3 regions of the Acerihabitans sp. TG2 genome follow, and region 2 is predicted to be linked to each of the others. Evidence: predicted binding sites of a transcription regulator. Region 2 holds the regulator's gene; each other region holds the start of a gene.

Region 1 (3,468 bases), on a different contig from region 2:
TTGGTTGGGATCAATAGCGGCATAAACTTGCCCAGCTTTGATCATATCCAACACTTTGGCATTCACATCCACCGTAATGACCTTGACCTTACCGCCGTTTTCTACCACTGCCTGCGCTGCGCCGATAGCCGAACTGGCCTCCGGCATAAACAACACCGACAGGTTGGGATGGGCCTGCAAGATTGACAATACGGCATTATACGCTTTGGATGCATCCTGGTTGGTCGCCGCCCGCGCCACCAGTTTCATGTCGGGATAGTGGGTTTTCATTTCATCGATAAAAGCGCTGACCCGCCGATCGTGGTTATCCTGACCGGGATTCTCCAGTACCGCATATTCTCCTTTCCCCTGGCTTGCCTTGGCCACTAGATCAGCCGCCGCCCGGCCTTCGCGGAAATTATCCGACGTAATGTAAGCAACACGTTTACTGTTGGGGGAATCAGCGGCAAAAGTCACTACCGGTATACCCTCCTGCGCAGCTCGGTTTATTGGTTCGATAAAAGGATCAGGATTCATCGGATGCAAAAAAATCCCGGCTGGTTTTTGCGCCAATACCTGTTCGAAGCTGGCCAGTTGCTGGTTAACATCATAGGCCGGCGTACCACCGTATACCGTTTTACAACCTAGCTGATGCGCCGCCTGTTTAAACATTTCATAGACCGGAAACCAATATTCAACCCCGGTAACCATCACGTTCATGTAGTAGGTTTCACCTGGCTTACAGCGGAACTGCGGGGCCGAATCATTGGCGCTAACGTTTGCGACAAAGGCCAATGCCGGAAACAGACAGGCGAGAGTTAAAAGTGCTTTTTTCATTTTTTTTCTCCGCATAACAGTAAGTTGGTCTGGCTCAACCGCGACGGCCGCACTGATACGGGACTGCGAGCCCGAAAACGTGTAATTTATTTCTTATGAATGAAATAAATTACAATATTATGTATAAATAATGTGAATATTTTGTTCAACTTTTGCTTTATTTATTCTGTCGAAAGCGTGAAGGCCGTCAAAAAGAGAGGACAAAACGTGAGCAGAACGACACCCTCGGTGAGGTCGTGATATGCCAATAAAAACTACGCACCATAGGTGCAGTGACGCACGCGAATGAAACCTACTCACCCTGGGGCAATGATGCACGCTAATGAAACATATGCACCAAAATAGGGAATGGGCTGAACCATTAGGATCGGAAAGTTTTAGTCAATAGCGCATTAATCTGCTGTAACACCCACAATTAGCTATATAATGCCCCCGCGACATCGTTTGCGTCCGTTGAATCACCGGCGGAATATAGTGGCATAGCGATTGCTTAAGCTGTGCTAACAACTTCATAGAGATAATATTCATGTTAGAAAAACTATTTCAATTAAAAGCTCACCGCACCAATGTGCGAACTGAGATTTTGGCAGGGCTGACCACTTTTTTGGCAATGGCATATATTCTTTTTGTTAACCCCTCAATCCTAAGCGCCACCGGCATGGACAAGGGCTCGGTCTTCGTCGCCACCTGTCTGGCTGCGGCCATTGGTTCGGCGTTAATGGGTTTCATCGCTAACTACCCCATAGCACTGGCCCCAGGCATGGGTCTTAACGCATTCTTCACCTATACGGTGGTGCTGCACATGGGCTACACCTGGCAAGTGGCATTGGGTGCAGTATTTTTGTCGGCGCTGATCTTTTTTGCGTTATCGATTTTCAAAATCCGTGAATGGATTATCAGAAGTATCCCTTTGCCGTTAAGATCGGCAATCGCCGCCGGTATCGGTCTGTTCCTGGCGATTATCGCCCTGGAAGGCGCGGGCATCGTAGTAGCCAACCCGGCTACCCTAGTAGGATTAGGCGATTTAGGTAAAGCCGCGCCGCTGTTCGCCATGCTCGGTTTTGTTATCATTGTGGTATTGGAAGCCCGCCGCGTGCCTGGCGCGGTATTAATCGGCATCCTGGCGGTGACATTCCTTTCCATTGCCTTGGGTTTTAGCCCATTTGTCGGCGTTGTCTCTATGCCTCCGTCCATCGCCCCCACCTTTTTGCAATTGGATATCCGTGGTGCGTTGAACATTTCTTTGGTCAGCGTCGTGTTCGCTTTCCTGTTCGTCGACGTATTTGACAACTCCGGTACCTTGATCGGCGTCACCAAACGCGCCGGACTGACTGACGAGGAAGGCAACATTCCGCGGATGGGCAAAGCCCTGATCGCCGATAGCGCCGCCGCCTTGTTCGGTTCTCTGCTGGGGACGTCCACCACCACCAGCTATATCGAATCCGCTGCGGGCGTCAGCGCCGGCGGCCGTACCGGTTTGACGGCAGTCGTCGTCGGTATTTTATTTCTGGCCAGCCTGTTTTTCGCACCACTGGCATCGAGCGTTCCAGCGTTCGCCACCGCACCGGCGTTACTGTTTATCGCCGTACTGATGACCTCTGGTCTGGCGGAAATCGATTGGCGGGATATTACCGTTGCCGCCCCGGTAACGGTGACCGCGCTCACGATGCCGCTGACCTATTCCATCGCCAACGGCATCGCGTTTGGTTTTATTACCTGGACTGTGGTGAAATTACTCAGCGGCCGTTTCCGCGATCTTAACGCCGCGTTGATCATTCTTTCCCTACTGTTTGTGATCAAGCTTGGCTGGTTGAGCGCCTAATATCAGTGGGGTGGTGCCACGAAGCTGTGGCACCAGGCCAATGGCTTATCGTGCAAAGCGTCGTTAGCAGGGCACATTCCAGGCTCGACACCGCTGAAACCAACACGCGGTCCCCAAGCTAAAAACGCCCTGTCGGCTGATGCCCGCAGGGCGTTTTTTATCAGTCTACCGGCACCGCTAAGTGAGTAACGGCGGCTCGGGACTTGCACTCAATGGCGCAGTGGAACACGCCCATAAATACAACGAGGCAGTCGATCCATAAGGAGAATAGCGTCGACGGTAACGTTCAAATCGCTCGCGGGTCAGCGTCTTATGGCGGTAAAGGTTCATCATGCCGCGACGTATCGCCAAATCGCCCCAGCTCAGAATATCGGGCCGACCCAAGGAAAAGATCATCAGCATTTCCGCCGTCCAGATGCCGATACCGGGCAATTTGCACAAGGCGTCAATAACCTGTTGGTCCGAATAACCGTGGATCGCCGGCAAATCCAGCTCACCGCTCATGGCGGCGCTGGCCACACCCTTAATATACAACGCCTTGCGCATGGACATACCGCAGGCCTGGATTTGCTCCGCCGTCAGCTGTTCAAGCCGTGCTGGGGTATAAGCGCCCGCCATAGCCTGCAGCCGTGCGTTGACGGTTTTACCGGCTTTGGTGGAGATTTGTTGGTCGATAATGGTGCCAACCAAGGCGGTAAACAAATCAGGCATCAGTGGCCGGGAAATCATGCCAATGCGCTCAATGGCTTCAGCCATGCGTTTATCTTTTCCGGCCAGGAACGCCAGCTCTTTTGCGCCGTATTCAAATTGCGGTCCAGACTGTCGTTGTG
Region 2 (3,468 bases):
ATTAAATTCCTGTGAGACGTTGTTAACCCCCTTCCATTGGGCCACATAAGGATAGCGTTTCTCATGCGTTTATGCTTTACGCTTTTTGTGTTGCTTTTTACCCAGTTGTTCTTCAATTTGGCTCATGCCGCGCCCAATGCGGGGGTCAATGCGGACCAACGAAAATCCCAGTCGACTGCGGCCAAAGCCAGTGACAGGCGCAAACGAAAACCGGTCAAGATCGCCAAGAAAAATAAACTCCCCGCTACTGAAAAAATCAGCGTACAAAAAATCAGCATATCGAAGGCCCGAGTCAAAAAAATTGATCTGCACAAGACCAAAAACGAAAACCTGCACGGATCGGCTAAAATACATACAAAAAAAATCATTGTGCCGTCGGACACTAAGAAAATAGCCAAAATCACTAAACCGAAAAAGGGCTATAAAGTAGGCTATGGCCGGCACCGAATCAAACATCAGGCGAAGACTGAGCTCATCTCAAACCAGCCGATAAAAATGAGCGACAGCCATAAAAGACGGTACCAGCACGCCAAACTTACCGCGATGAATAAATTGCTGTCCCAGATGGGAAAACCCTATCACTGGGGTGGAAAGTCCCCAACCACAGGTTTTGACTGCAGTGGGCTCATCTATTACGCCTATAAAGATGTAGTACGGATACACATGCCCCGCACCGCCAATGAAATGTTTCATTTGCGAGATGCCGCACCGGTTAAAAAAGATGAACTGGAGAGCGGGGATTTAGTATTTTTCCATATTTCCAATCGTGGTGCCGCGGATCATGTTGGTGTTTATTTGGGCAATGGGAAGTTTATCCAGTCGCCGCGCACCGGAAGCGACATTCGCATCAGCTACTTAAACGAAGACTATTGGCAGGATCACTATGTTGGCGCGCGGCGCGTAGTGACCCCCAAAACGATCCGTTAAGGCTCGATTGCATTACTATAAATGATGGGAGTGACGCGCGCAGTCAAGGCATTTGGAAAAGGGAAGAGGCGAGGGACAAACCACTATAGCGTTGAAAAAAGGAGCCATGGCTCCTTTTTTATTTGCACATAGAGTCAGTTCATGACGGCAGTAAAGCTGAACGCCATAATAACAAAAAGTGAAAATATTGTGGTCGCTAATGATATTTTGAAATCGCTGTTCATAATGGCTCCTTAACATGTTGCTGGCCTATCAGCCGCGGCGTCCGGCAGATAATGACGCAATAGCGTTATCACGCATGATCTGCGAGCGGCGCTGCCAGTCGATGGCAGATGTCTGCCTAACGCGATTCTGGCACATTTATGATTGAAATGCTTGTCGCTTCACAGCCATGCGCAACATTTAACACTTTCACTTTGTCGCCGAATCAAGGAAAATTACCGGTTCTTTCTTATTGTGTCGTAAAGTGCTTGCGCCTTCGACAGTCATTCATTCAGGGCGTTTAGGAGTATTTAAAGCATGGCAACCATCAAAGATGTGGCGAAACGCGCTAACGTATCGACGACCACCGTCTCACACGTCATTAATAAAACCCGTTTCGTCGCGGAGGAAACAAAAATTGCCGTGTTGGACGCGATAAAATACCTGCATTACTCCCCGAGCGCTGTGGCGCGAAGTTTGAAGGTCAACCGCACCAAATCCATTGGCCTCTTGGCCAGTACCAGCGAAGCGCCCTACTTTGCCGAAATCATCGAGGCAATAGAGCACCAGTGTTTCGCTCAAGGATATACACTGATTTTATGCAACTCACATAACGATCTGGATAAACAGCGTGCCTATTTGGCTATGCTGGCGCAAAAACGCATCGACGGTTTATTGGTGATGTGCGCCGAATATCCCGAAGCACTGTTGGATATGCTCGAAGAGTACCGTCATATTCCTATGGTGGTAATGGATTGGGGCGAAGCGCGTCGCGATTTTACCGATACCATCATTGATAACGCCTTCGCCGGTGGATACTTGGCAACCCAATATTTACTCAAACGCGGGCATCGCGCCATTGGCGCCATACCCGGACAATTGGCGCGCAATACTGGCGGCGGGCGTCACCGTGGTTATCTCCATGCGATGGAACAAGCCGGAATACCTGTTGAGACACGCTGGGTGGTACAAGGTGATTTTGAACCTGAATCGGGTTACCGCGCGATGAAACAGATCCTGGCGCAAGCACAACGCCCCACCGCCGTATTTTGTGGTGGAGATATCATGGCGATGGGCGCCTTGTGCGCCATCAATGAACTAGGCTTAAGCGTACCGGACGATATCTCGATTATCGGTTATGATAATGTGCGCAATTCGTGCTTTTTTTCTCCCGCACTGACCACTATCCATCAGCCAAAACAGGAACTGGGAGAAGCTGCGCTGACCATGCTACTCGATCGCATTATCAGTAAAAGAGAAGATGCTAAATGCATCGAAGTCCATCCTCAACTGATTGAACGGCGCTCGGTTGCCGATGGCCCTTGCCTCTCCTAACGTTACCTCTACACCCCACCCACCGGCGCCATCATTCTCACCGGGCGCCGTGTCATTAGCGAACGAATCGCGGCTAATATGGCACAGCTGATACGCGGTATTGTCATTTGGCTTTTGTTCCCAACACGCAATAGTTCAGCATGGAAATCATTAAGTTATATCACAAAATACATTGCAGTCTTAACTATTGTCTAAACTCAAATGCAGGCTTATACTTAATATCGTTAACAATTATAACGAGTTGTCTAGTAACTTTTATTACAAAAATGTTGTGTTTGCCGCATGGCATCACCCTTTTTATAAAGCCCCCAGCGATAAACCAATCTTAGGCTTGCTTTATATTCCGCTGTTGTTGATGGCGGAACTTCAGACACCACGGTAAATCGTGGATTCTTATAAAGGCCCGCAGGAAACAGCCTGGCTGTACCTAACGGGACAATACAAAGTAAAGGTGATGGAGAAGCTATGAGTTCCTCGTGTGTTGAAGATCTGAGCTTTCATGATAACGCGTGGTACCGTATCGTCTGTGAAATGCTCACTGAAGCCGGCGTTGAAATCAATGGCTCAAGGCCTTTTGATCTTCGGGTCAACAATCCCGGTTTTTTTAAGCGCGTGTTGCAAGACGGGTCACTCGGTTTAGGTGAGAGCTATATGGAAGGCTGGTGGGAATGCGACCGGTTGGACATTTTTTTCCAACGGGTGCTTAGAGCCGGACTGGAAAATAAACTTCCGCATCATTTAAAGGATACTTTTCGCGTTGCCGCTGCGCGCGTGCTGAATTTGCAGTCAAAAAAACGCGCCTGGATAGTGGGCAAAGAGCATTATGATCTGGGAAATGATCTGTTTGAACAAATGCTTGATCATTATATGCAGTATTCGTGCGGGTATTGGCACCAGACTGACGATCTGGAACAAGCACAATCTCACAAACTAAAAATGATTTGCAATAAATTGCAGCTTAAACCCGGCATGTCCTTGCTGGATGTCGGCTGCGGTTGGGGTGGC
Region 3 (3,468 bases), on a different contig from region 2:
AGGTGGTGGGCCCACTGATGGGTGGCATGATTGGCGGACATTTTGGTATGCGGCCGGTGTTTTTCGGCACCTGCGTGCTGCTGCTGATCGGTGCCGGTTATAACTGGCTGGCGCGCGTTAACGCGGATGCATTCAAGGTCAATTCATAGCGCCTGGTAGCAAGGCTAAGGTGAGTGCGTGGTGGCGGTGAACTTATTTCGCGCCCCGGGGCGACGGCAACGCAGCCGGTGTTACGGTCATCACCTGGCTGTCCACCCAACCGTCGGTCAAACGGGTGGTCAGCCGGTCACCGGTTTTCACCTGCACAGTTTGCCGGATCAGGGCGCCCGAGGCGTTGGTAGTGACGCTAAAGCCGCGCGCCAGGGTTTTAAGCGGGCTGACCGCCTCCAACTGCGAACACAACCTACCGAACGACTGCTGCCGTTGGTTTAACTGGCGATTCATTCCCTGCTGCAATTGATAACCCAACTCCTGCAGCCGCCCTTGCTGGTTTAAGGGGGCGGCGATGCTTTGCTGCAGGCGGTAGCGCAGGCTTTGCAACTGCTGCTGCGCGCGGCTGATGCGTGCAGCGGGTGCCTGCTGATGCAAGCGCTGAAGTGTGCGTTCATGGCGGCGTTGCGCCAGGCGCAACTGCCCCTGTAGGTTATCATCCAGGCGGCGGCGTAACTTGATGAGCGCGGTTTGCTGACGAGCCAGGCGCAGATGGGGATGCTGCTGCTGCAAACGGTGCTGGAGACGGGTAAAGGCCTGTAGCCGCTGCGCCAGATAATAATCCAGCGCCATTTCCAGACGCTGGCGCTGCGACTGGATTTGTCGCACCAGTTCCAATTGATTGCGACTGACCAGTTCCGCTGCGGCAGAAGGGGTCGGTGCGCGCAAATCGGCGACGAAGTCGGCAATGGTGATATCGGTTTCATGGCCAACGGCGCTGACCACCGGCAAGATGCTGGCAAATATTGCCCGAGCGACCCGTTCATCGTTAAAGCTCCATAAGTCTTCCAGCGATCCACCACCCCGGCCGACGATCAGCACATCGCATTCGCCACGCCGATTGGCGTTTTCAATCGCCCGGACGATCTGCGCCGGCGCGTCCAGCCCCTGCACTGGGGTGGGGTATATCACCACCGGTAGCGACGGGTCGCGCCGGCGCAAAATATTCAGAATATCGTGCAGCGCCGCGCCGCTGGCGGAGGTGATCACGCCTACTTTGCGGGCTGGGCTGGGCAATGGCTGCTTATGGATTTGGTCAAAAAGTCCTTCGGCGGACAGGCGCGCTTTAAGCAGCTCAAACTGCTGCTGCAGCAAACCGTCGCCGGCAGGTTGCATACTTTCGGCAATCAGCTGATAGTCGCCGCGCGGTTCATACAGCGTCAACGCCGCGCGCACCAGCACCTGTTGACCGTTACGCGGCGCAAAAGTGACCCGCCGGTTGCTGTTACGAAACATGGCGCAGCGCACCTGAGCCCGGTCATCCTTGAGGGTAAAATACCAGTGGCCAGACGCGGGCTGTGAAAAGTTGGAGATTTCGCCGGTAAGCCTGACCTGGCCCATTTCGCCTTCCAGCAGTTCTCGTACCGCCTGGTTAAGACGGGAGACGGTAAAAATCAGCGCGGTAGGGGGTATGGACATGTGAGCCAGATCAACTTCCTAAAACAAAGGTTAATCGGTTGATATTACTTATCGTGTCGCGGTTATCAAGCATTTTTTTTAAAAAGTGCTGGAGGCAATCGGTTACGTTCTGTATAATGCCACGGCAATATTTTATACATTAATTCGGTGAGATATTGCATATGCTACGTATCGCTAAAGAAGCACTGACGTTCGACGATCTCCTCCTGTTACCCGCGCATTCTACCGTTTTGCCTAACACGGCCGAACTTGGCACGCAACTGACTAAAACCATACGCTTGAATATCCCTTTGCTGTCCGCTGCCATGGATACGGTGACCGAAGCGCCTTTGGCGATCGCCCTGGCCCAGGAAGGTGGCATTGGTTTTATCCACAAAAACATGTCTATTGAGCGCCAGGCGGAAGAAGTGCGTCGGGTGAAAACACATGAAAGCGGGGTGGTCACCGACCCTAAAACCGTCACCCCCGGCACCACGCTGTCCCAAGTGAAAGAAATGACTGCCCGTTACGGATTTGCCGGTTTTCCCGTGGTAACCGACGACAACGAACTGGTCGGTATTATCACCGGCCGCGACGTGCGGTTTGTCACTGATTTGTCTCAGCCGGTCACTGCGGTCATGACGCCGAAAGAGCGTCTGGTGACCGTCAAGGAAGGTGAGGCCCGCGAGGTGGTGCTGCAAAAGATGCATGAAAAACGCGTGGAAAAAGCCTTGGTGGTCGACGCGCATTTCCATCTGCTCGGCATGATCACGGTGAAGGATTTCCAAAAAGCCGAACGTAAGCCAAACGCCTGCAAAGACGAACGTGGTCGTCTGCGTGTTGGCGCCGCAGTGGGTGCCGGTGCCGGCAATGAAGATCGCATCGACGCGCTGGTTGTCGCCGGCGTTGATGTGCTGTTGATCGACTCCTCCCATGGTCACTCCGAAGGGGTACTGCAGCGTATTCGTGAAACCCGCAACAAATACCCTGATTTGCAAATTATCGGCGGTAACGTCGCCACCGGTGCCGGTGCCGTCGCGCTGGTCGAAGCCGGTGTCAGCGCGGTCAAAGTCGGTATTGGCCCAGGTTCCATTTGTACCACCCGCATCGTTACCGGCGTTGGTGTACCGCAAATTACCGCCATTTCCGACGCGGTTGACGCATTGGAAGGCACCGGAATCCCGGTTATCGCCGACGGCGGCATCCGTTTTTCCGGCGACATTGCCAAAGCCATCGCCGCCGGCGCGTCCTGCGTGATGGTTGGCTCGCTGCTGGCGGGTACCGAAGAGTCCCCGGGTGACATCGAGTTGTTCCAGGGCCGCTCGTTCAAATCCTATCGTGGCATGGGATCCCTTGGCGCGATGTCCAAAGGGTCATCCGACCGTTATTTCCAGACCGACAACGCCGCCGATAAACTGGTGCCTGAAGGTATCGAAGGCCGAGTCGCCTACAAGGGCCGACTAAAAGAGATTGTGCATCAACAAATGGGTGGCCTGCGTTCCTGTATGGGTCTGACCGGCTGTGCTACTATCGACGAACTGCGCACCAAGGCTGAATTCGTTCGCATCAGCGGCGCCGGCATACAGGAGAGCCACGTTCACGACGTTGCTATTACCAAGGAATCGCCTAACTACCGCATGGGCTAAGCCCTAGCTGTACGCGAATCCTGAGTTGCGGAATGGCTGAGGCCGGCCATTCCCCGTTTTAACTATACCCGACTGCGGTCGGGTGGTTTTTTCATATTGATATCCGCTCCTGGAATACGCCCCATATGACAGATAATATTCATAAGCATCGCATTCTAATCCTGGATTTTGGTTCGCAATATACCCAGCTGATTGCTCGGCGGGTCCGCGAACT

The links. The regulator PurR, encoded in region 2, represses purine synthesis genes. The targets are predictions, from matches to a motif close to CANGCAAACGTTTGCNTG.
Region 1: a site for PurR is predicted at 1,250-1,267, ahead of SJI19_RS13950 (NCS2 family permease). Genes of this name have one in related genera too.
Region 3: a site for PurR is predicted at 1,721-1,738, ahead of guaB (IMP dehydrogenase). Genes of this name have one in related genera too.

The regions. Positions count from the first base shown of each region.
Region 1 is NZ_JAYGJO010000014.1:100,621-104,088, forward strand. It holds gene SJI19_RS13945 (substrate-binding domain-containing protein) at 1-816, opposite strand, end outside; gene SJI19_RS13950 (NCS2 family permease) at 1,343-2,638, shown strand; gene SJI19_RS13955 (DNA-3-methyladenine glycosylase family protein) at 2,816-3,468, opposite strand, start outside.
Region 2 is NZ_JAYGJO010000010.1:110,731-114,198, reverse strand. It holds gene SJI19_RS11250 (C40 family peptidase) at 64-927, shown strand; gene SJI19_RS24850 (YnhF family membrane protein) at 1,062-1,151, opposite strand; gene purR (HTH-type transcriptional repressor PurR) at 1,447-2,463, shown strand; gene cfa (cyclopropane fatty acyl phospholipid synthase) at 2,929-3,468, shown strand, end outside.
Region 3 is NZ_JAYGJO010000023.1:83,137-86,604, forward strand. It holds gene SJI19_RS18345 (MFS transporter) at 1-149, shown strand, start outside; gene xseA (exodeoxyribonuclease VII large subunit) at 193-1,629, opposite strand; gene guaB (IMP dehydrogenase) at 1,791-3,254, shown strand; gene guaA (glutamine-hydrolyzing GMP synthase) at 3,380-3,468, shown strand, end outside.